Regions from separate parts of the Exiguobacterium sp. s168 genome, predicted to be linked through region 3. Evidence: predicted binding sites of a transcription regulator. Region 3 holds the regulator's gene; each other region holds the start of a gene.

Region 1 (7,113 bases), on a different contig from region 3:
ACGTGGTTCCGCAGACAATCATTCTACCAGCACATTTCCAATTGATTGATTTCTGCTATACTTTTTCTATTACATTGGTTGGAGGGATGACTTCATGCGTACTCATTTATTCTTATTCGGAGGCGGTCCTCCTTTTACACCGAACTTACGAACACGATTTGCTACATTAACGAATGGTGGACCGGTCGCGATTCTATACGTTCCGCGGACCGGTAAGGACTGGACGAGCTACGCCTCGATCTATACGAAGCCGTTAGAGGAAGATGGCATCTCGTCGTTCGTCCATCTGCCACTGTCTGACGCAACAACGGACGAACAACTTGCACAACTACAGCAGTGTCAGGGCATCATCATCTCCGGTGGCGAGACCGAATTGTATCAGCAATACTTGGTCGCTACACCGATCGGTGACATCATTCAGTCGTGTTTCGCAGATGGTGTTCCGGTCGCCGGCTTTTCAGCCGGTGCCCTCGTTTCGCCTGAACGGTGTGTGATTCCGGCGATCGACCAACGCGACAATCAACGTCTTCGCTTGCCTGGTCTTGCCTTACTGAAAGACGCAGTCATTTGTGTCCATTACGAGACGTGGGGCGAAGCTGCCCATCTCGTGCAATCCTTTGCGGAAGAAAGCACAGACCGTGCCTTCGGACTAGCTGACGAGAGTGGGATCTATCTACGCGATCAGCACCTCGTCGAAACAGAAGGAATCGATCCCGTCATATTGTCGCGGAGTCCCGTCAAATGACAGCAATCGTTCCTGCCGTCAAAGGCATCATCATTCACGAGCAACGTCTCCTGATCGTCCGCCGGGCTGCTGCTGACTTCGGTGGCGGGACATGGGAATGTCCGGGTGGCAAGATCGACTTCGGTGAATTGCCAGTCGACAGTCTTGTTCGCGAGATTAAAGAAGAGACACAATTGACCGTTACGCCGAAGCATCTGCTCTATGCCTCGAGCTTCCTGACGCATCCCAATCGGCAAATCATTCTCTTGATGTACGTCTGCGCGACGAATCAAACAGACGTTCAATTATCGGCAGAACACGACGCCTATCTCTGGGCGGACGAAACAACGATCCGTCAGTTGATTGCGCCGAATATTCTCGCTGATTTTGAACGCCATGATGTATTTTCGTTACTGCATCACTAAACACAACTGCCCCGCCTGACCAATCGGTCGAGCGGGGTAGCTTTTAATTACAGCAAAGGGTCTCGATAACAGACGACGCGATTTCGTCCGGTTTGTTTGGCTTCATATAACGCTAAATCTGCCTTTTGGACGGTCTCAAATACGGTCGATGCTTGATCAGAAGAGGCAACCCCTAGCGATAACGTGACATGAAACACAGGATGCTCCTTATAGACGAAGTGTTGATCAGCGCAGGCAGAACGAATCCGCTCCCCCAGTCGTTCCGCTTGTCGGAGTGGTACGTCCGGCAACAGTAAGACAAACTCTTCACCACCGTACCGACCGACGACGCCCTGTTCTGGACAATACGATTGCAAGAGATGACTGAGTTGCCGTAAGACGACGTCGCCCCCTTCATGACCGTATGTATCGTTGATTGATTTAAAATGATCGAGATCAAGAATGAGGACGGAAAAGACCGTTCCGTTCTGAGCGTACTCGGCTAACGTCTCATCCAGTTTTCGGCGGTTTCCCAGTTGCGTCAGTCCATCCGTTAAAGCCAGTTCTTGTTGCGTATGCACGAACAAAAAATGCTTCCTTAGTTCTTGTAGGAAACGATAGGTGACGTAACCACCAATCATGATGACGATGATATAGACGAGCGTAATCTCTAAAAACCGCTCGAACGTGTTCGTCAATAAATATAGCGCCGGTAAGCTGTATGCGATACCTGTTCCAAGCAACACGAGATAATCCTTCATTCGCTGAGCAGCAAACCGACGATAAATCGTCGCCGTCACGAGTAACGCGACACAGATCAAGGTCGTCAGGATCAGCCCCTCGTATTCGCCAGCCGGTGTCACCGCGAATCGGGCACCGATAATGAACAGCATCGTGATGCTACCGCTAACTAACCCTCCGTAAAAGTACGCCGTAACAAGTGCAACGAGACGCAAATCAATCTTTGCGACGTCATAGGAGATACTGTTGAAAATCAACAGCGCACCAATCAAACCCGCGATACAACCGATTGCGAGTCGGACTTGTAAGGAGGAGTTGGGTGAGATCCGCTCGATTCGTCGTAGCGGTAAAAAGGCGAACAGCAATGTCGCAATCAATAGGGAAAAGTTCAACAACAATGAATTGAGCAACGTAAGCACGACGACATCCTCCTCATTCCATTTCAGATGTTTACTCTATTCCCGTCAGATTACACATTCCCCTCTTTTTCCAAGGTTTTCAAACAAGAAGAGAGGGAATCAAACAAATATGTCTATCGTCTACATCATTAAGGGGGAATCTTTCATGGATCGTCAAGCCGAAAAACGAAAAAGTAAGATGCCGTTCTTCATCATTCTCGTCATCGCCATCTTCGTCATCGTTGCTGCTACGTTGATCATTTACGTCACATCTGAACCAAAAGAAGAGACACAAGCACTTATGACCCATCTTGCAACTGTCCTTCCGATTTACGTGAATTAGATTCACAAGACCTTTACACAAGCCGTACAACACCTTCATACATGTTGTTTCTTCTCCTTCCGATAGGTACACGGGAGGAGATGTTTTTTTATGCTTACGAAAAAACGATTATTAGCACAGCAACTAAATGGATGGTTGATTCCGATCGTCGCTATCGGATTGATCATGATCAGTGGTCTAAGCGTTTACGCATCGTATCAACAATCCGTCACAGCAACTGAGGAACGGCTGATGCGTGAGTTAACGATGTTCGACGCGAACGTCCGGGCAACGTTTCTCGCGTATCCGGAGGACGCAACTGACCGCTCGCGTGCCATCAAACGATTGCAACAGCAACAGCGAACCGACTTATCACGTGACGACTACACGGTTCGCTTTCAAAGCCTGAACACGAGTGATGCGTTCCGACCGTTGACACTCGAACCAGCAAAACGAAAACAACTACTACAGCACTTAAAGAATGCACGTACATATGCATTTTCGTATCAAGACCAATTTCTTGTCGCGATGACGATTCCAGAACTCGATGACGTCATCTTACTGACGACCGACCGTGATAAATTAATCGCCCCTGCTCGAGATTTAGCTTGGACACTCGTCTGGGTGAGCGTAGTCACACTTGTCAGCATCAGCCTGTTGATTCGCTGGCGGATTCAACGCCAACTGGCACCGTTATCGAAACTCGCCTTACAGATTGAAGAAGCGCATGCGAAGCGCTCGTATCGTCCATTAACGCTCAAGACGACGACCTTTGAGTTACAACAGCTGACGTTTCAATACAATCAGTTGATGCAACAAATTAATGACTTAACGACGGAGATGCAACAAGCCAGTCAGGAGCTTGAATCCGTCCAGCCCCACTTCTCTTCGCGCTTATCCGCAATGGATCAATCAGTCCAAGCCGTCGATGAAGTCGCCGGTTCCTTACTTGCGCAATCGACACAGATGGATCAGACGATTGTCGCTTCGACACGTTTGACTGTCCAAGGACACGATGCGTTAAGCGAGATGCAAACGACACTTCTGAACAGTCAACATGCCGTAACCCGTTTTCAACAGACTGTTCAGACGAATCACACGACACTTGGGACATTACAACAAGAAAGCCACTTGCTGAAAGAACAATCCGCGACGACAGAGCAAATCTTGCAACAGACCTCACATCTACAGCAGCAGATGGAGACCTCGATTTCCCACATCCAGCGTGTCGCTGAAGAGACGCGCCGCTTGTCGCTGAACGCGCTGATTGAGGCAACCCGTGCCGGAGAAGCTGGTCGCGGCTTCACGGTCGTCGCTAAGGAGGTCGAAAAACTAGCGATCGATATTAGGACGAGTACGGACCATATTCGGCAGGTCAATCAGATGTGGACGGCGGGGCTCGATCAAGTCGAACAAGCACTCTCGCAAATGACGGAACGTTTTCTTTCGACGTCGCAACAGCTCGAGACGGCAACGGAGCATTTAAAACAGATGCTGACCGAAGCGACGACGATTGAGACGACACTGGGTACCGTGGAACACCAACGCCAGATCGTCGCAGATGTTCAGTCGAACATGCAGGAACATCTACAGTCGGTTCAGCAGTTGATGTCAGAACTCTCGTCTTACAGCCAGGTGCTCGGGGAACAGATGCAACACCACGTCACCCAGCAGACGGAACTGAAGACACATAGTGCGGTACTCGAGTCGCGGATCAGTTCATTACAACAGACCGTTCGTGCCGGCGAACAATCGTCTTAAATCAAAGGAGCGTCTACCATCTCTGGTAAACGCTCCTTTATTCTGGTCTCAGCCGATATAACGTGCTTCCTTTTTATCGATGATGTTGCGGATTCGGTTTTCCGTCACCTGATACTGCTCTGCCAATTGACGAATCGTTTTCCCTTTTTCGTACTGCGCGCGAATCGTTCGAATCTGAAATGGCGACAGCGTCACATGTTGACCTAACAAGAGATCGAACTCACCAAGCAGTTCGTTATACTGCTGATCGATTGAAGGCAGAACCTCTAAGTTCGACAACTGATCGTCAGCCCGTTTGCCGTTGCGCCGGACGAGTCGCGCTTCCGTGACGTCTGTCGTCAGAAAGGCTTTTGCGACAAGCAATCCGACTTGCATCCGCTCTCCTCGACCACTTTGATAGAGCGTGACTTTCCGGTACCCTTCCCGATTGAGCCGTGGACGGAGCAAGACACCTTTTCGGCGTTGTCGGACACCGCGACACGTCACGATCGTCCGGTCGAGCGACCTTACGCGACCAAGCGATGAGACTTCATATATACCTTCATAGCCGATGACGGCTTTCCATTGTTCTTGCATGGTTGTCCTCCTTCAGACAAGGACACGACGGGACTTCATACTTGAATTATATCAAATTACGAACAAACGTTCTAGTGATGTCACTCGTCGGAATGTGCTATTCTTAGCAGAAAAAGGAAATGAGGTTCGTCCATGAAATTTGTCTTGTTACTTGGTCCGCAAGCGGTCGGAAAGATGACGATCGGTCAGGAAATCGAACGGTTGACGGAGATGAAAGTCTTCCATAACCACCAGACGATCGACTTGTTATTGCCTTATTTTGATTTCTCTGAACCCGCCCATCACCGCTTAAAAGATACGATTCGGCGCGAGATGTTCAAGGAAATGGCGAACAGTTCGCTTGAAGGTGTCCTGTTTACATTCCTCTGTCTATTCGGCGTCGAAGGTGGTGGTCTCGAGTTCATCGAAGAAACGGTTGAGTTGTTCGAACAAGCAGGTGCTGACGTCTATATCGTTGAACTGGATGCGCCGGTCGCGACCCGTCTGCACCGGAACACGACCGAAAACCGATTGACGCACAAAGTGACGAAGCGCGACCTCGCCGCTTCTGAACAAGACTTACGCGAGACGGCGGACGGATACCGGACACGCTCGCTACCAGGCGAACTACCGGACGTCAATTATCTCTTCCTTGATACGGAACAGTTAAGTGCGCGTGAAAGCGCTGAAGCGATTTGCGACCATTTCAACTGGTCGAAAACAACGGTCTAATCACAAATAAGCCCCGTTCTGTTCAGCAGACGGGGCTTTAATGATGAAGTTCGCGTGCATATCGATTCGCCTGCAACTGAAATCCGTTCCGACGCCAGACCGTCTCACTGCCCGCTTCACTATAGACACGCGTCAATAATAACGTTCGTGCGAGATAAGACAAAATCGACGTCAAGGCTTCTGTGATGTACCCGTGCCGATCGTCCTCATCAGTCGTCGTGTAACGTAAGGTTCCGGTGGATGCATTCCAAGTGAAGATAATCGTTCCGACAATCGTTTTCTCACGTAACGCATGTAGCGTCCACTTACAACCCGATTCTTCATCCGTTGCTTCGACAAATAATCGTGACGTTTTAAAATCCGGATGCCGTCCTTGCATTCAGCTCTCCTCCTCGACCTCAAACGTTGCTGTCGCGTAAGCCTCTCCGTTAATCAAAATCGTCAATGTGTGTGTACCAGGATAATGAACACGCGTCGTCATGTTCCGAAACGATTGGCGTCGTTCGACTTGTAAGACACCTTTAACTTCCCGTTCCCGCAGTTGAAACACCTTCCGACTCGTTCTGCGTTGTTTGACGTAATCGATCGCGTACTCCAAGCGTAAACGTTGTGGAACTGAACTCGTCACGGTGAACGAGAAGTCGAGCTCTCCGCCAATCGTAACCGGCGAGACGACTAAATTTGTAATCTCGACCTCCCCTTGCGTAACGTGTCCGAACAACTGCAGAACTTCTGGATTTCCACGTTTGAGTAACGTCCGGGAAGCATGACGTAAAATCCAGTCCGTGTTCGGATCTGTTCCTAAGTAACGTTCGATCCGCTCAATCAGATATTCCGGATGCGTCTTTGAAATATCGTTCAAGTGATTAGCGACACTTTTTCGGACGTAGAGTGACGGATCCTGTAGTAACGCGTCAAGAACCGGTAACGCCGGTCGCGGATCAGCAATCAGACTCGGAATCGCTTGTCCCCATGGCAGACGTGGTCGTGTCCCTTCCGACGCTAAGCGCCGGACATGTTCATCGTCTGATGTTGCCCACATGAGTGCTTGCTCAAGATAACGTTCTTGATCAGCGAGTAGAAAACGCCGGACAGCGAACTCAGACGTCGAATACGGTGTCAATTTAGCGAGTGTTGCTAACGCAAGTGTCCAGTCAGTGAATGTTGCTGTCCGCTCGACATACTCAGGAAAAACGATCCCTGGTAACCCAGTAAACTGTGGTGCGAGTCGTTCCAGCTCCCCAATCGAGTCCGGAAACGGTGGCAGGACGGATTCTAGTGTCTCCGCAACACGACGGACGCGTTGTTTAAACGCAAGCTCTTCCCAGTCCTCCCGTTCGACTCGTCTGCGAAAGTCTGGTACATCGACCGCTTCTCCTAAGCCATCGAGCCAACTCGGTGAAAACACATCTTTAATCAAACTCATCCTACATCCAGTCCTCTCTTTGTACGCTCCAGTTTGAGCAATGTTTCCTT
Region 2 (7,113 bases), on a different contig from region 3:
GACGGGGAGGGAAGTAAACCAATCCAACATGACTATTCCTTCTTTCCGGGCACGATTTAAAGCATCCATCTGTATGAGAGCTTACCCGTTTTCGATCCGGACGATTCGTGTGAAGGGAATTTCAATGACTTCACGTCCGCGCAGAAAGAGAACGGAACGTTCGGGTGCTAGTCGTTCGACGAAACCGACGACCGTCACGTAGCTACTTTCCTTATAATACGTGATTTCAAGTTCGTTTCCTTCTATTAAAGCTTCTTGGAGCAGAAAGTGCCATGATTCTTGTAGCTGTTCATCAATTTCAGGCAAGTCGAGCTGATGCATCTGGACATAGTATTCCCGCAGCAATTGCAAATGTTCTGGCATGAGAAAAGGAATCCATTTTAAATTTCCCCGATCACGATACGCTGTCATGACGATCACCTCCCGGATGACCGCCGACAAAACGAAGGCGACGTTTGGCGACACTCGTATCAAGAAACGAGACAGCGAGGCGAATCGTTCCTTTTCCGTAGCGAAGGTTGACGACATCCATTGCTTTTAATAACCGTCGCCGTTTCCAGAGCCGCGCATTATCCTCGAACAAAGACAACTGTAAGGTGCCTTGATCGGCAGTCAAATGCCCCACTGCAACGGATAAAAAACGAACAGGTTCTCCGTCGAGCCAATTCGGTTCGAATAATTGTAAGACGTGACGCAAAATGATGCGTTCATCGGATGTCGGATAAGGCAACCGTACTTGACGGGAGAAACCACTTCGGACGACGTTTCGAGAATAACGGACACCGATGTGAACGGTCCAGCCGACTTGATTCGAAAAGCGACAACGTGCGGCAACATCCTGTACCAGTTCATTGAGCACATTCCGGATGCGTTCGAACTGATAATAGTCCTGCATTAAGGTCACACCGTGTCCGATCGTCCGTTGAGGGGCTTTCTCGAACAAATGGCGAGGGGCAAGGAGTGTCGGCGACGCGTCAAGACCCCAAGCGTGATGCCACAGTTCGGCACCGATGACACCGAAGCGTTCGTGTAACTCTTCGACGGGGCGCATGGCAAGATCACCGATTGTTTCAATCCCCATCATCTGCAGATGTTGTTCCATGCGGTGTCCGACCCCCCACATCTTCCGAATCGGAAAATCATGAAGACGTCGTGCGACATCAGCATATCCACATCGCGCGATGCCTTCTTTTTTCCCGATTAAATCAAGGGTCAGTTTCGCGATGACGTTATTTGGACCAATCCCGATGCGGACGTGGATGCCGGTCTGTTTCAGGATTGCTTCTTTAATTTTGAAGGCAGCTTGCAGGTCGGAACCAAATAGGCGATCGGTTCCGGTCATATCAATGAAGCTTTCGTCAATCGAATAGACGCGAATGGCTTCAGGTGGGGCGAATTGGTGCAGGACATCCAGGACACGGATTGACGTCTTCATATAAGCGAGCATACGTGGTTCGACAAGTTGAATCGTACGACGAACAGCGTATGGCAATTGCTCGATTTCATATAATCGACCGGCTGTCTTGATTCCTAGTGCTTTTAAGGCAGGGGTGGCAGCGAGAATGACGGACCCGCTTCGTTTTAAATCGGAGACGACCGCAAGGCGTGTCGTCAAGGGAGGGAGATTGCGATACTGGCATTCACAGCTGGCGTAGAAGGACACACTGTCGACGCAAAAAATACGTTTATCTTGTGGTAAAACGACGGAAGGAAACATCTGAATCACTCCTTTACATAAAAGAACGTATGTTCTTATTTTGGTTTCCTTGACTATAGCATGGTCTCAAAGTGTCTCAAAATAAAAACTGTTGGAAAAAGGGGAATTCGAACGATTTTCCCTCATATAAAAGAAGTTTGATACACTAAGGGTGAGAAAAAAGGGGGAACCTTCATTGAAAGAGACCAATATCCGTTTACCAGAATTACCGAAAACGCTTCAGCTAGAGACCTTCGATCAAGTCGAAATCGATGACCCGTATCTGAAAGGAGCGCGTTATGAGAAAGAGTCGATGCCGAGTGAACTGACAGAACGTATCGATGCCTATCAAGTGTGTTTTCAAAATGTCTCGTTCGCGAATCTCACCTTTGACCGTGGCTCGTTCGAAGATATCCATTTTGAGCAGTGTGACTTAACGGGATGTCACTTCCAAGAAACTCGTTTTCACCGTGTATCCTTCGTCGGATGCCGGATGACGGGTGTTCAGTTCGAAGATTGTACGCTGGACCATTTGACGATTCAGGAAGGACTTGCGGATTACGCACAGTTCATTCGCAGTACGGTCCGTCACCAACACTGGAGCGAAACGACGATGAAAGAAGCGCAGTTCTTCGAAGTGAAACCGACCCAGTGGAAACTCGAAGCGGTCCGGCTTACCGATAGCCAGTGGATTGAAACACCGTTAAAAGGTCTCGATCTCCGGCAGACGGAACTCTCTGGTATTACGATTGATCCGCGATTTTTACCGGGTGCTGTCATTACGGAAGAGCAAGCAGTCGCCTTTGCTCGCTTGTTAGGTCTTGTCATTCCATAACAAAAAGAAGTCCTGCTTTCGATTTTTACTCGAAAAGCAGGACTTTTTTTTAGTGAAGGTTACTGTTCTTAAAATGACATCGTTTCGCCATCCTCTGGAATCAGGAAATGGGCAGAAAGGTGGAAGGCGGCTAAAAAGTCAGCAATCATATCACGTCGCAAGAGACAGTGGTTGACGGACTCGAGGTGCGAGACGATGATCGTCGCTTCCGCCGCCGCTTCGTGTACGGCAAGGAGATCACGCTGTGACATCGTGATCGGCTCTCCGGTCAAGAACTGGGCGGCGCCACTGTTGACGACGATGATATCGGGTGTATGTTGTTCGATTGCATGCGCGACCTCGTCGCACCAGATCGTATCACCGGCGATATAAAGTGTTGGTTCGTCCGGATGGGTGAGGACGAGCCCAGACACACGTCCCATCCGTTCGCCGATTTCACCGACACCATGCTGTCCACCTGTTCGATGGACCTGGATATCACCGATCGTTACACCGGAATCGAAGGAAGAAACGTTCGTGAAGCCGGCTTCTCGAATGTGCTGCGCGTCTTCTTCTTGCTGCGCATAGAGTGGCAAATGCTTGGGTAGAAGTTGTTTTGCAGCATCATCGAAATGATCGGCATGCAGATGCGTGACGAAGACAGCGTCAGGATCGAGCAGTGTGTTGACATCGACCGGTAAGTCGACGAGTGGATTAGCGACGGCATTTGGTGTTTGACCGAAGGGAGGCAAGCTGCCTTTTTCGCCGAGGAACGGATCAATCAATAAGACTTGATTGGCATACGTGACAACGAGTGTCGCATTACGAATTTGTTGAATATCCATTAGGTTCATCCTCTCTCAATGACTCGGATTAACTATTCCCCGTCTGGCATTCAATGAATCCTATCGCAAGCGTTTCTCCATCGCCATGACGTCGACATATTCACCGTTCAACTGTCCTTGCTCCTTAAACGTTCCGACGATCCGGAACCCGGAGCGGATATAGAGTTTTTGTCCGATTTTATTGAATGGGAAGGTGAAGAGAATGAGTTTATGCATCTGATGATCACGGGCGTGTTGCTCAGCCGTTTCAAGCAAACGTGTGCCAATCCCTTGTCCACGATGAGTCCGGGTGATATAAACCGAAATCTCACCGACGGATGCGTAGACAGGACGCGGATTATACGGATCGAGGGAAATGAAGCCGAGGACACCTGTGTCATCTTCAGCGACATATCCGGCATATCGATCGGTGCGTTCCGCATACCATTGGGTCATGAAGGATAAGTCCTTTTGGTCGGTTTCAAGCGTTGCGATCCGATCTTCAATGCCTTCGTTATAGATGGCAAGAATCGCTGGTAAGTCGTGTTCCGTTACGGGACGAATATGCATGACGCTCACTTCCTCATCGCTTTTCCTTCATTATATCGGTTACGTATCAATGTAGTGATATGTTTGTGCGATAAGAAAAGCACTGATTCCCTTCATATGAAGGAAAACAGCGCTTTTATCGATCTTAAGAGACCGTTGACGTCTCATTCTCGTAAATCGGAACCCAGCCGTCTGTCGTGACGAAGATCCGAACAGCGACGACTTTACGATCGTCTTGAAGCGTAAAGTAGTGGCGTGTGTTAACAGGAACGGAGATTAAATCACCAGGATTGAGTTCGATGTTATAGTAGCCGACTTCTTCGTCTTTGATCGCGAAGACGCCATGACCGCTGACGATGAAACGAACTTCATCATCCGTGTGATGATGTTCTTTCTGGAAGTTGACGAGCAACTCATCAAGGTTCGGTGTCGTATCCGAAAGTGAGATGATATCAGCTGTCTGATACCCACGACGTTCTGATACGTCTTTGATTTCGGGAGCGAACGTATCGAGAATCGTTTGTTTGTCTGCATCCGTCAGTGTGAAGTTCTCAACGAGAGGCGCTGGAAGTTTCGAAACGTCCCACTGTTCGTAAAGAACGCCGCGTGACGCAAGGAAGTCAGCGACTTCCGTTTGATCCGTATACCGTGTGTTTGTTTCTTGGAATAAGACTGTTGCCATGAGATAATTCCTCCTTTTAATGAATGGATTGACGGCATGATTGCAACGTCAACGTGTAATTGAATAAAAACTCGAAGGCTTCGAGGTGTTTCTTTGCTTCAAAGGCGGTCGGTGCCCAGACTGTGATCCCGTGATTGCGGATCAGGACGGCACCACTGTCTGCTGTGACATGCGGTGCAAAAGCAGCGGCAAGTGTCGGGATGTCCGCATGATTTGGAATGATCGGCACCGTGACCGTTGCATCTTCTTCCCACTTACCGAGTGCCTTGATGATTTCCTGTCCGGAAAAGGTGATACTGCCTTGATCGCCATAGAGTTCCGAAATCACATTGTTCGCAATCGTATGGACATGCAGGGAACAACCAGCGTCCGTTCGATTGAACACCTCGACATGGAGCAATGTCTCAGCGGAAGGACGCCCGGATTGCTCACCGATTAATTGACCGGTCGCATCGACATGAACGAAGTCGTCAGGAGTCGTCTGCCGTTTATCTTTTCCGCTTGCCGTCACAAGGAATTCAACCGGAACACCGGACGTCCGAATGGCGAGATTGCCACTCGTACCAGGGAACCAATCGCGCGCCGCAAGCTCTTGTTTGATGGCGCGTAGCTCTTCATACCGTCGCATGAATGTCATGTTGTCACCTCCGTTCGTGTTAAATCATGAACGATATCGTGGAACGTCTCAAACGGTGTATAGGCGATATCGTTTTCTTCACACAACGTGATCAGATAATCACGGGCATAGACACGATCTGCTTGTTTCGCGAGTTCGAAGTCCGTCACCGAGTCGCCGATGACGATGATGATGTCACCGTCTTTACGCAATGTCCGGGCAACGGATGTTTTACAACAGCCGCACCCGTTCGTGCAATGGGCATCGCAGGCGTTTGGCCAATCGATATGGACGAATGGACCACTGAAATCGGCGACGTTACAGTAAATCTGTTCTTGTTCAAGGAATGGCGCTAAGATTGGTTCGACGAAAAAGTCCATTCCACCGCTGACGATCGAAAAATCGATTCCTTGACGACGACTGTACTGAAGTAACTCCGAAAATCCGTCGCGAATAACGGCGCGCTCCAATAAAAAGTCAAGATAAGACGTTTTCCCATCAGATGACAGAAGTGCGAACATTTGCCCGACGCCACTCTGAATCGATAGCGTCCGGTCGAGTACGCCGCGTTTCAACGGTTCGAAGTCACTCGCTGGCGCAAATGCCTGCATGAGTGCGATGATGTTATCCTGCGTCGTCACCGTACCGTCGAAGTCACAAAGAATCCGTACGGTCATGACTTGATCCCCCAAGCGTCGAGGGCGATCCGTAATTCTTCATGACGCGATGCTGCCGCCGATAGGGATTCATTTGCGAGTGCCGCATCGAGTGCCTGACGGAAAGCAATGACACCAGCCGCAGCACCTTGCGGATGACCATGTACGCCGCCGCCGGCGTTGATGACGGAATCGATACCGAAGTCCCGTACGAGTTGAGCGACGAGTCCAGGATGAATACCAGCTGAAGGAACCGGGAAGATCGATTTCGTCTGACCGAGACGGGTCGCTTCGACCGCGATGCCACGAGCGACATCCTTTGGCAAAGCGACATTGCCGTAAGGAGACGGGAATAGCGTCAAGTCTGCTCCAGCAGCACGCGGTAATGTGCCGAGTAAGACAGGAGCTGCGACTCCGTGATTCGGGCTAGCGATCAACGCACCGCTATATGCTGGATGATTGAAGATCGGAACGTTGATTTCCGGATCACTCGCCAGTTCGCGTAAGACGTCGAGTCCGTATGTGAAGGTATTCAGCAAGAATGCGGTCGCTCCAGCATCAATCAATCGCTTGGCTTGATCCTTGAGCGTAAAGACGGGACCACTGAGTGTGATCGCATATAACGCACGTTTACCGGTCCGGTGGAAGTGAGCATCGATGACCTCACGTCCGATTCGTGCCCGGTCAATCGTCGGTGTCAACGGATTGTCGTATAGGATCTCATCGTCTTTGACGAGGTCAATCCCACCAGCGAGTTGTCCTTCGAGTTGATCACGAAGGAACGATAAATCCCGTCCGATGACTCCTTTGAAGATGCTCATTAATAATGGGCGATCTTCGACACCGATCAAGGAGCGGACCCCTTCGATCCCGAATTTCGCACCTGGAAAGTCCGACGTAAATGTATCGGGTAATAGCAATTCCGTTAGTTTGATTTCACCGTCGAGTGAGAGTTTCCCGAAGACGGTCGTCAGAATCGCAGAAAAGTCGCGCGACACGTTATGTTCCGGATAACGAATCGTGATATATCCTTTGCCATCGCGCTCTTCGGTATGTACGACTTCCCCTTTGAACGAGGCGAGTTGTTGTTGTTCGAGATGATTCAGTTCCGTCCAAGAACCGACTGTCAGACCAAGCGCGAGTTGTTCAGCGCGTTGCTCGAGTCGATCACGGGCAGTCAATTGATAAGTAGCAGTGATATAAGCCATGTCTTTCCTCCTTCAACAAAAAAATGGTCTCTCGTCAGTGACAAGAGACCATGAATAATTCGAACGTG
Region 3 (7,113 bases):
CATCTGGGCATGTAGTAGGTGTTATTGTTATGACCAAAATTAATCAAGATACAATGGAGATAAAAAACGTTGCCATCAAAAAAGAACACCAGGGTCAAGGGTTAGGAAAGAGGATCATCTCATTAACGCTCGAACAATATAAGGAACAAGAGTATCATCATTTCATCGTAGGAACGGCTAATTCGAGTATTGATAATTTAGCTTTCTACCAAAAGCTTGGTTTCCGGCTATACGACATAAAAAAAGATTTTTTTCGGTCGTATCCAGAGGAAATCTGGGAGAACGGAATACAGGCAATCGACATGCTCATGCTAGAGAAAAATGAGTGATCCACATTATATGTTGAGGGGAATACATGGGAACTCTTCTATGCGAATGAGTAGCACAAAGAATTATGATGTATGTGCTGCGGTGGTACATTCTAGTCTGAGTCTGGTGTTGGAAGAATGATTATATTGTAGTTTCTATAAGACAGTGAAAACCCGGTCCCTCTGCAAAAGGGACCGGGTCAATTGTTTTATTTTGATGGTTTGAAGACCATTGTCGCTTCCACTGCTTTTTGCCATCCGGCATAGCGTTGTTCACGATCGTCTTCTTTCATCTCTGGTTTGAACTGGTGATCCAGCTTCCATTGTTGTTTGATCTCCGCTTTATCTTTCCAGTAACCAACAGCTAATCCAGCAAGGTAGGCTGCACCAAGTGCTGTCGTTTCGTTGATTTCTGGACGATCGACAGGAACGCCGAGAATGTCCGATTGGAACTGCATCAAGAAGTTGTTGGCTACAGCACCACCGTCGACACGGAGTGTCTTCAGTTCGATCCCAGAATCTTGTTCCATCGCTGTTAACACGTCGCGTGTTTGGTAAGCGAGTGATTCAAGCGTTGCCCGAACGAAATGCTCTTTATCTGTTCCTCGTGTTAAACCGAAGATTGCGCCACGAACATCTGAATCCCAGTACGGCGCACCGAGACCAACGAAGGCAGGAACGACATAAACACCGTCTGTTGAGTCGACTTTCGTTGCGTAACCTTCTGAATCTTTCGCATTTTTCAGCATCCGGAGTCCATCACGGAGCCACTGGATTGCAGAACCAGCTACGAAAATCGAACCTTCCAGCGCATATTCCACTTTTCCATCGACGCCCCAAGCGATCGTCGTCAAGAGTCCATGATCAGAAGAAACAGCTTTCTCACCTGTGTTCATGAGCATGAAGCAACCTGTTCCGTATGTGTTTTTCCCTTCACCCGCTTCGAAGCACGTTTGACCGAAGAGTGCTGCTTGTTGGTCACCCGCAATACCAGCGATTGGCACTTCGTAACCGAAGAAGTGATACGGTACTGTTTTGTCGTAGACTTCACTCGACTGACGAACCTCTGGCAACATCGAAGCAGGAACACCGAGGATATCGAGTAACTCTTCATCCCATTTTTGTTCGTAGATGTTATACATCAATGTTCGTGAAGCGTTCGTGTAGTCCGTGATGTGCGTTTTTCCACCAGACAGTTTCCAAACGAGCCACGTATCGATCGTACCGAAGAGCAATTCACCGTTCTCTGCTTGCTCACGTGCACCTTCGACATTGTCGAGGATCCATTTAACTTTCGTACCAGAGAAGTAGGCATCAATCAGAAGTCCTGTTTTGTCGCGGAACTTCTGGTTCAAACCTTGTTCTTTTAAGTCGTCACAGATACCAGACGTTTGACGCGATTGCCAAACGAGTGCGTGATAGACCGGTCTGCCTGTTTCTTTGTTCCAGACAACTGTTGTTTCACGTTGGTTCGTGATGCCGATTCCAGCGATTTGCTCAGGTTTGATATCTGCTGTCCCGAGTGCTTCGGCCATGACGGCAAGAATCGAACCCCAGATTTCGTTTGCATCATGCTCGACCCAGCCTGGTTGTGGGAAGTACTGTTTGAATTCCCGTTGTGCCGAGTTGACGATTTTCCCATCGTGATCGAAGATGATCGCACGTGAGCTTGTCGTACCTTGGTCGAGTGCTAGGATATACTTGTTTTCCATTTCGAAATCCCCCTTGAGCGGTATGTGTTAGTGAGATGTGATCTTAGTAGATCAATTGATAGATGAACACGGCAATCGCTCCACCGATGATCGGACCGACGACAGGAATCCATGAATAGCCCCAGTCAGATGAACCTTTATTCGGAATCGGTAGGATAGCGTGCGCGATACGCGGTCCAAGGTCACGAGCCGGGTTGATGGCATACCCTGTTGTACCACCGAGCGAGAGACCGATGACGACGACGAGTAAACCGACGATGAGTGGTTTTAAGCCATCTCCGAACGTTGTTAAACCAAGTGCCAAGATACCGAAGACGAGAACAAATGTCCCGATGATCTCAGAAATCAAGTTCGACGGCGTATGACGAATCGCTGGACCTGTTGCGAACACACCGAGTTTTGCAGCTTGATCATCAGTCGCTTCAAAATGTTTCATGTAATGAAGCCAAACGAGAATGGCGCCGATGAAAGCTCCGACAAGTTGTCCGGCAATGTAGATCGGAACGTCTGCCCACGGTAGGTCAGAGTTCAAAGCAAGTGCAATCGTCAATGCGGGGTTCAAGTGTGCTCCACTTTCAGCAGCGACGAATGCTGCTGTCATGACGGCAAGACCCCAAGCGAATGTGATGACGATCCATCCGCTGTTTTCCGATTTCGTCTTTTTCAAGACGACACCGGCGACGACTCCATCCCCGAGCAGGATGAGGATCATCGTACCGATCATTTCTAGTACAAAGTTATTCATGCAAAAACCCTCCCTTTGGATTAAAGTAGATAATGGCCTTTCTACTTTAAATTACTCCGAATTGAGAACGTTTTCAATACATATAATTGAAATATAGGAATGGAAATTTTTCATTTTGATGTTTAAAGATACGAAAAAGTGGATAAGAAAACACCTCTTCCTGCCTGCGAGCAAGCAAAAGAGGTGTTACCGACGACGTTTTTTTCTTTTTTTAGGTCGAAACCAACTGCTGGAATAATCTAGTAGGATATGAATCGTACTTGCCACCATGATACCGACGACGAATGCAGGCAAGGAAGCGAACCACGAATCAATCGTAGCAGAATCAAGAACCTGAAAATATAGACTTAAAAATAGTAGCGGAATCAGAATCGCAGCACTGTAAAGAAGCCGGATGATGTCTCCGATGATCAGTCCATGTGACCAGATCGATCGGTGAGGCATGATCTTGACATACGGCATCCACAAGACTCGAAATGGTCCAAAGCGATAATACGGTTCTGACTTTAAATCGAGGTCGGGTGACAACCAAAGGGTACCGACAGCGATACCGATGGCAGTCGGTAACCAATCGGTTTGTTGCGTTGCGACCGAATACGCAACGTAACCCGTCAGTGCGACGGTATTGACAGTATCATGTACATTTCCTGAAGGCATGAAAAAAGACCAGTCGTAACTGGTCCCTCCGTCAATGAATCGTCCGATACACGCCGATTACCTTACCAAGAATGGAGACATTATCGAAATACATCGGATCCATCGAGTCATTTTCTGGTTGTAGACGTACCTGTTGATCTTCTAAGAAGAACCGTTTCACCGTCGCTTCGCTATCTTCGGTCATAGCTACGACGATTTCTCCGTTTTCTGCTGTGTTTTGTTGGCGCACGATGACACGATCGCCGTCAAGAATACCTGCGTTAATCATCGATTCACCATCGATTGTCAACATGAAGACCGTCTCATTTCCTACATAATGTGCAGGGAGCGGAAACTGTTCTTCGATGTTTTCAATCGCTGTAATCGGAAGACCCGCTGTGACTTTCCCGATGACGGGAACATGGACGATGGCTTCCGTGATTTCTTCAGGCTTATCAAGCAATATCTCAATCGCACGTGGTTTCGTCGGGTCACGGCGAATCATTCCCCGTTTCTCGAGTCGATCCAAATGACCGTGTACCGTCGAGCTAGACGCGAGTCCGACTGCTTCTCCGATTTCACGAACTGATGGTGGATACCCCTTCAGTTTCACTTCAGAGACGATGTAGTCGAGAATCTCTTGTTGGCGCTTAGACATTTTCCGCATACGAATTGCCACCTCTTTCTGGATTGAAGTTTGAAATGTAAGAATATATGTTTCTAAATTCACTATAACATAGAACAAATGAGCGTACAAACAATTGTTCGACATTTTGTGTTGACCGAACACGGGTTCTGTGTTTATTATGAGTTATGCGAACAATTGTTCCGCGAACATTTATTCTAAATCATTCATTTCATATTTGGAGGGATTCATGATGATTCATACGATTCGTACTCATGCTTTTTCAATTCTCTTCTATGCATTAAGTATTGCCTTCGTGATCTTTTTACTCACACCACGCCCGGATGAAAAGGTAGCGCAACTGATGACCGCTTCCGTTACGGTCGATGAGAACGCTACAGTCGAACAAATTGCTGAAGTCTACAATGATGGTTCGATGTCAGATGAAGAATACGTCAACTGGTTGATCAAAAATAATGATGTCGAGACAAAACACGTCATCTCAAAAAGCAAAATCGTTGTACCAATCGCACAACAATGACAAAATGGAAAAGTTGTGAAAGAACGAACAGGGATGTGAGGTACGATGAAGGTCGTGATTTATTGTCGGGTGTCGACCGAAAAAGAAGCACAAGATAGTTCGATTGAACGCCAACGGATGGAGCTTTCCAAGGTCGCGTCTCAAAAGGGTTTTGATGTCATAGACATCGTCTCTGAAAAAGAGAGTGGATATGACGTTGATCGGGAAGGAATGCTGACGGTTCTTGACCATGTGACACGTGATGCGGTAGATGCGGTACTCGTGACGGATGACACACGAATTGGTCGGGGGAATGCGAAAATCGCTATTTTGCACACGTTTAAGAAGCACGGTGTTCGGTTGATGACACTTGATTCGGATGGAGAATATCAGCTTGCTGATGCAGAAGCGATGGTCCTTGAGATCGTCTCGCTCGTTGAAGAATATCAACGGAAACTGCACAATGCAAAAATCGCCCGTGGCATGCGGCGAGCGGTCGAACAAGGCTTTCGTCCGGAACGTAATCTCAATCGTCAAGGAGAGAACGCCGGGCGTAGTCGAAAAGACGTACCGATCGAAGAAATCGTACGTCTCCGAGAACTCGGGTTGACGTTTTCAGATATCGCTATTACGCTTCGCGGGATGGGGCATGATATCTCAAAAGCAACGGTCAATCGTCGATATCTTGAATACCGCGAATTGACGCCTAGTTCGGAATGAGAAGCAAGTAACCCGTCGACTGACGCGGTTAACTTGCTTTTTTTAGTAAGCTCTTTTACAGTAAGAATACAATTGAACTACTCAAGTTTGAGTCGTACAGAAAGAGGGATTCCATGTTATCACAAGAACAATTAGATCGAATCAATGCATTAGCGAATAAATCAAAAGTTGAGCCGTTATCGGAAGCCGAAACAGCCGAGCAAAAAGAGTTACGTGCAGCGTATCTCGCAGCATTCCGTGGATCGTTCAAAAACCAACTCATGGGCATGAAGATCGTCGATGAAGAGGGGACGGACGTAACACCAGAGAAGTTGAAACAAGCACAAGAAGAAGAACGGAATAAACAATAATCGTTTGTTTCTTCTATAGAAGAAAGAGGTCTCGCGTCAAGCGGACCTCTTTTTTGTTAGAGCGGTTAGATAAGGAAACATTGTACGATAGCAATACATCTTAATAACGATCTTTCATCAATTCATGCATCCTGTATGAGTCGATAGAACGGCTATAGATAGCGCATTCATTTGAATGTGACATACTATTTAGAAAAGTTGTATCACATTTAAGAGTGTGCTAAAATGAGTAGGAATTTGTGAAAAAGAGAGAGGATGATTGTTTTGACGAACATGACGACAGTAGAACAATTAGCAATTAATACGATTCGTACCTTATCGATTGATGCCGTACAAAAGGCGAATTCGGGTCACCCAGGTATGCCAATGGGAGCAGCGCCGATGGCATTCTCGCTTTGGGCGGATCATATGAACCACAACCCTAAAAATCCAGAATGGTTCAACCGCGACCGTTTTGTACTTTCAGCCGGACACGGTTCGATGCTTCTCTACTCACTCCTCCACCTATCGGGATATGATCTATCAATGGATGATCTTAAATCATTCCGTCAATGGGGATCAAAAACACCAGGTCACCCGGAATATCGTCACACGGCTGGTGTAGATGCGACGACAGGTCCACTTGGTCAAGGGATTGCAATGGCAGTTGGTATGGCGATGGCAGAACGTCATCTTGAAGCAAAATACAACCGTGACGATCTCAATGTCGTCGATCACTTCACATATGGAATTTGTGGAGATGGAGACTTAATGGAAGGTGTCTCAGCTGAGGCGGCTTCACTCGCAGGTCACCTTGGTCTTGGTAAATTGGTCGTATTGTACGATTCAAACGATATCTCACTTGACGGCGATCTCGATAAATCATTCTCTGAAAACGTCCAGAAGCGCTTCGAAGCGTACAACTGGCAAGTCATTCGCGTAGAAGACGGAACGGATATCGATTCGATTTCGAAAGCAATCGCGGCGGCAAAAGCAGAGACGACAAAACCAACGTTGATCGAAGTCAAGACAGTCATCGGCTTCGGTTCACCGAACAAGTCAGGGAAATCGGCTTCTCACGGTGCACCACTCGGTGAAGCGGAAATCAAATTGACGAAAGCTAGCTACATTTGGGATCACGAAGAGTTCTACGTCCCTGAAGAAGTCAAATCATTGTTCGACGAGCGAATCGTCCAACGTGGTGCTTCTGCGGAAGACGCATGGAACGAAACGATGAAACAATACGAAGCAGCGCATCCAGAATTGCATGCGGAACTCGTTCGCGCAATCGCAAACGAATTGCCAAGCAACTGGGAAGCAGATCTTCCGACGTACGACTTGTCATCGAAAAAAGCGACACGTCAAACGAGTGGTGAAGTCTTGAACGGTCTTGCGAAGAACGTTCCGACATTATTCGGTGGTTCAGCTGACCTTGCAGGATCGAACAACACGATGCTCAAAGGCGAAGCAGACTTCGATATCGACCCAAGCGGTCGTAACATCTGGTTCGGTGTACGT

The links. Region 3 encodes LexA, which represses DNA repair genes until DNA is damaged. Its sites were predicted from a motif close to CGAACATATGTTCG; they were not measured.
Region 1: the regulator LexA is predicted to act here: its motif matches at 4,986-4,999, upstream of KNQ15_RS14560 (NUMOD4 domain-containing protein).
Region 2: the regulator LexA is predicted to act here: its motif matches at 1,740-1,753, upstream of KNQ15_RS09365 (Y-family DNA polymerase).

The regions. Positions count from the first base shown of each region.
Region 1 covers NZ_JACSNE010000031.1:11,553-18,665, reverse strand. Annotated here, with positions in the region: gene KNQ15_RS14590 (ABC transporter permease) at 1-45, shown strand, start outside; gene KNQ15_RS14585 (Type 1 glutamine amidotransferase-like domain-containing protein) at 95-745, shown strand; gene KNQ15_RS14580 (NUDIX hydrolase) at 742-1,149, shown strand; gene KNQ15_RS14575 (GGDEF domain-containing protein) at 1,197-2,288, opposite strand; gene KNQ15_RS14570 (hypothetical protein) at 2,434-2,610, shown strand; gene KNQ15_RS14565 (methyl-accepting chemotaxis protein) at 2,701-4,350, shown strand; gene KNQ15_RS14560 (NUMOD4 domain-containing protein) at 4,399-4,926, opposite strand; gene KNQ15_RS14555 (AAA family ATPase) at 5,059-5,637, shown strand; gene KNQ15_RS14550 (GNAT family N-acetyltransferase) at 5,675-6,016, opposite strand; gene KNQ15_RS14545 (DNA alkylation repair protein) at 6,017-7,063, opposite strand; gene KNQ15_RS14540 (bifunctional transcriptional activator/DNA repair enzyme AdaA) at 7,060-7,113, opposite strand, start outside.
Region 2 covers NZ_JACSNE010000013.1:47,844-54,956, forward strand. Annotated here, with positions in the region: gene KNQ15_RS09355 (ZIP family metal transporter) at 1-30, opposite strand, end outside; gene KNQ15_RS09360 (YolD-like family protein) at 82-411, opposite strand; gene KNQ15_RS09365 (Y-family DNA polymerase) at 395-1,717, opposite strand; gene KNQ15_RS09370 (pentapeptide repeat-containing protein) at 1,893-2,531, shown strand; gene KNQ15_RS09375 (MBL fold metallo-hydrolase) at 2,600-3,355, opposite strand; gene KNQ15_RS09380 (arsinothricin resistance N-acetyltransferase ArsN1 family A) at 3,416-3,904, opposite strand; gene KNQ15_RS09385 (1,2-dihydroxy-3-keto-5-methylthiopentene dioxygenase) at 4,029-4,565, opposite strand; gene KNQ15_RS09390 (methylthioribulose 1-phosphate dehydratase) at 4,582-5,202, opposite strand; gene KNQ15_RS09395 (2-hydroxy-3-keto-5-methylthiopentenyl-1-phosphate phosphatase) at 5,199-5,858, opposite strand; gene KNQ15_RS09400 (2,3-diketo-5-methylthiopentyl-1-phosphate enolase) at 5,855-7,045, opposite strand.
Region 3 covers NZ_JACSNE010000004.1:150,699-157,811, forward strand. Annotated here, with positions in the region: gene KNQ15_RS04545 (GNAT family N-acetyltransferase) at 1-329, shown strand, start outside; gene glpK (glycerol kinase GlpK) at 518-2,020, opposite strand; gene KNQ15_RS04555 (MIP/aquaporin family protein) at 2,064-2,765, opposite strand; gene KNQ15_RS04560 (metal-binding protein) at 2,952-3,422, opposite strand; gene lexA (transcriptional repressor LexA) at 3,454-4,068, opposite strand; gene yneA (cell division suppressor protein YneA) at 4,280-4,567, shown strand; gene KNQ15_RS04575 (YneB family resolvase-like protein) at 4,613-5,266, shown strand; gene KNQ15_RS04580 (DUF896 domain-containing protein) at 5,380-5,616, shown strand; gene tkt (transketolase) at 5,872-7,113, shown strand, end outside.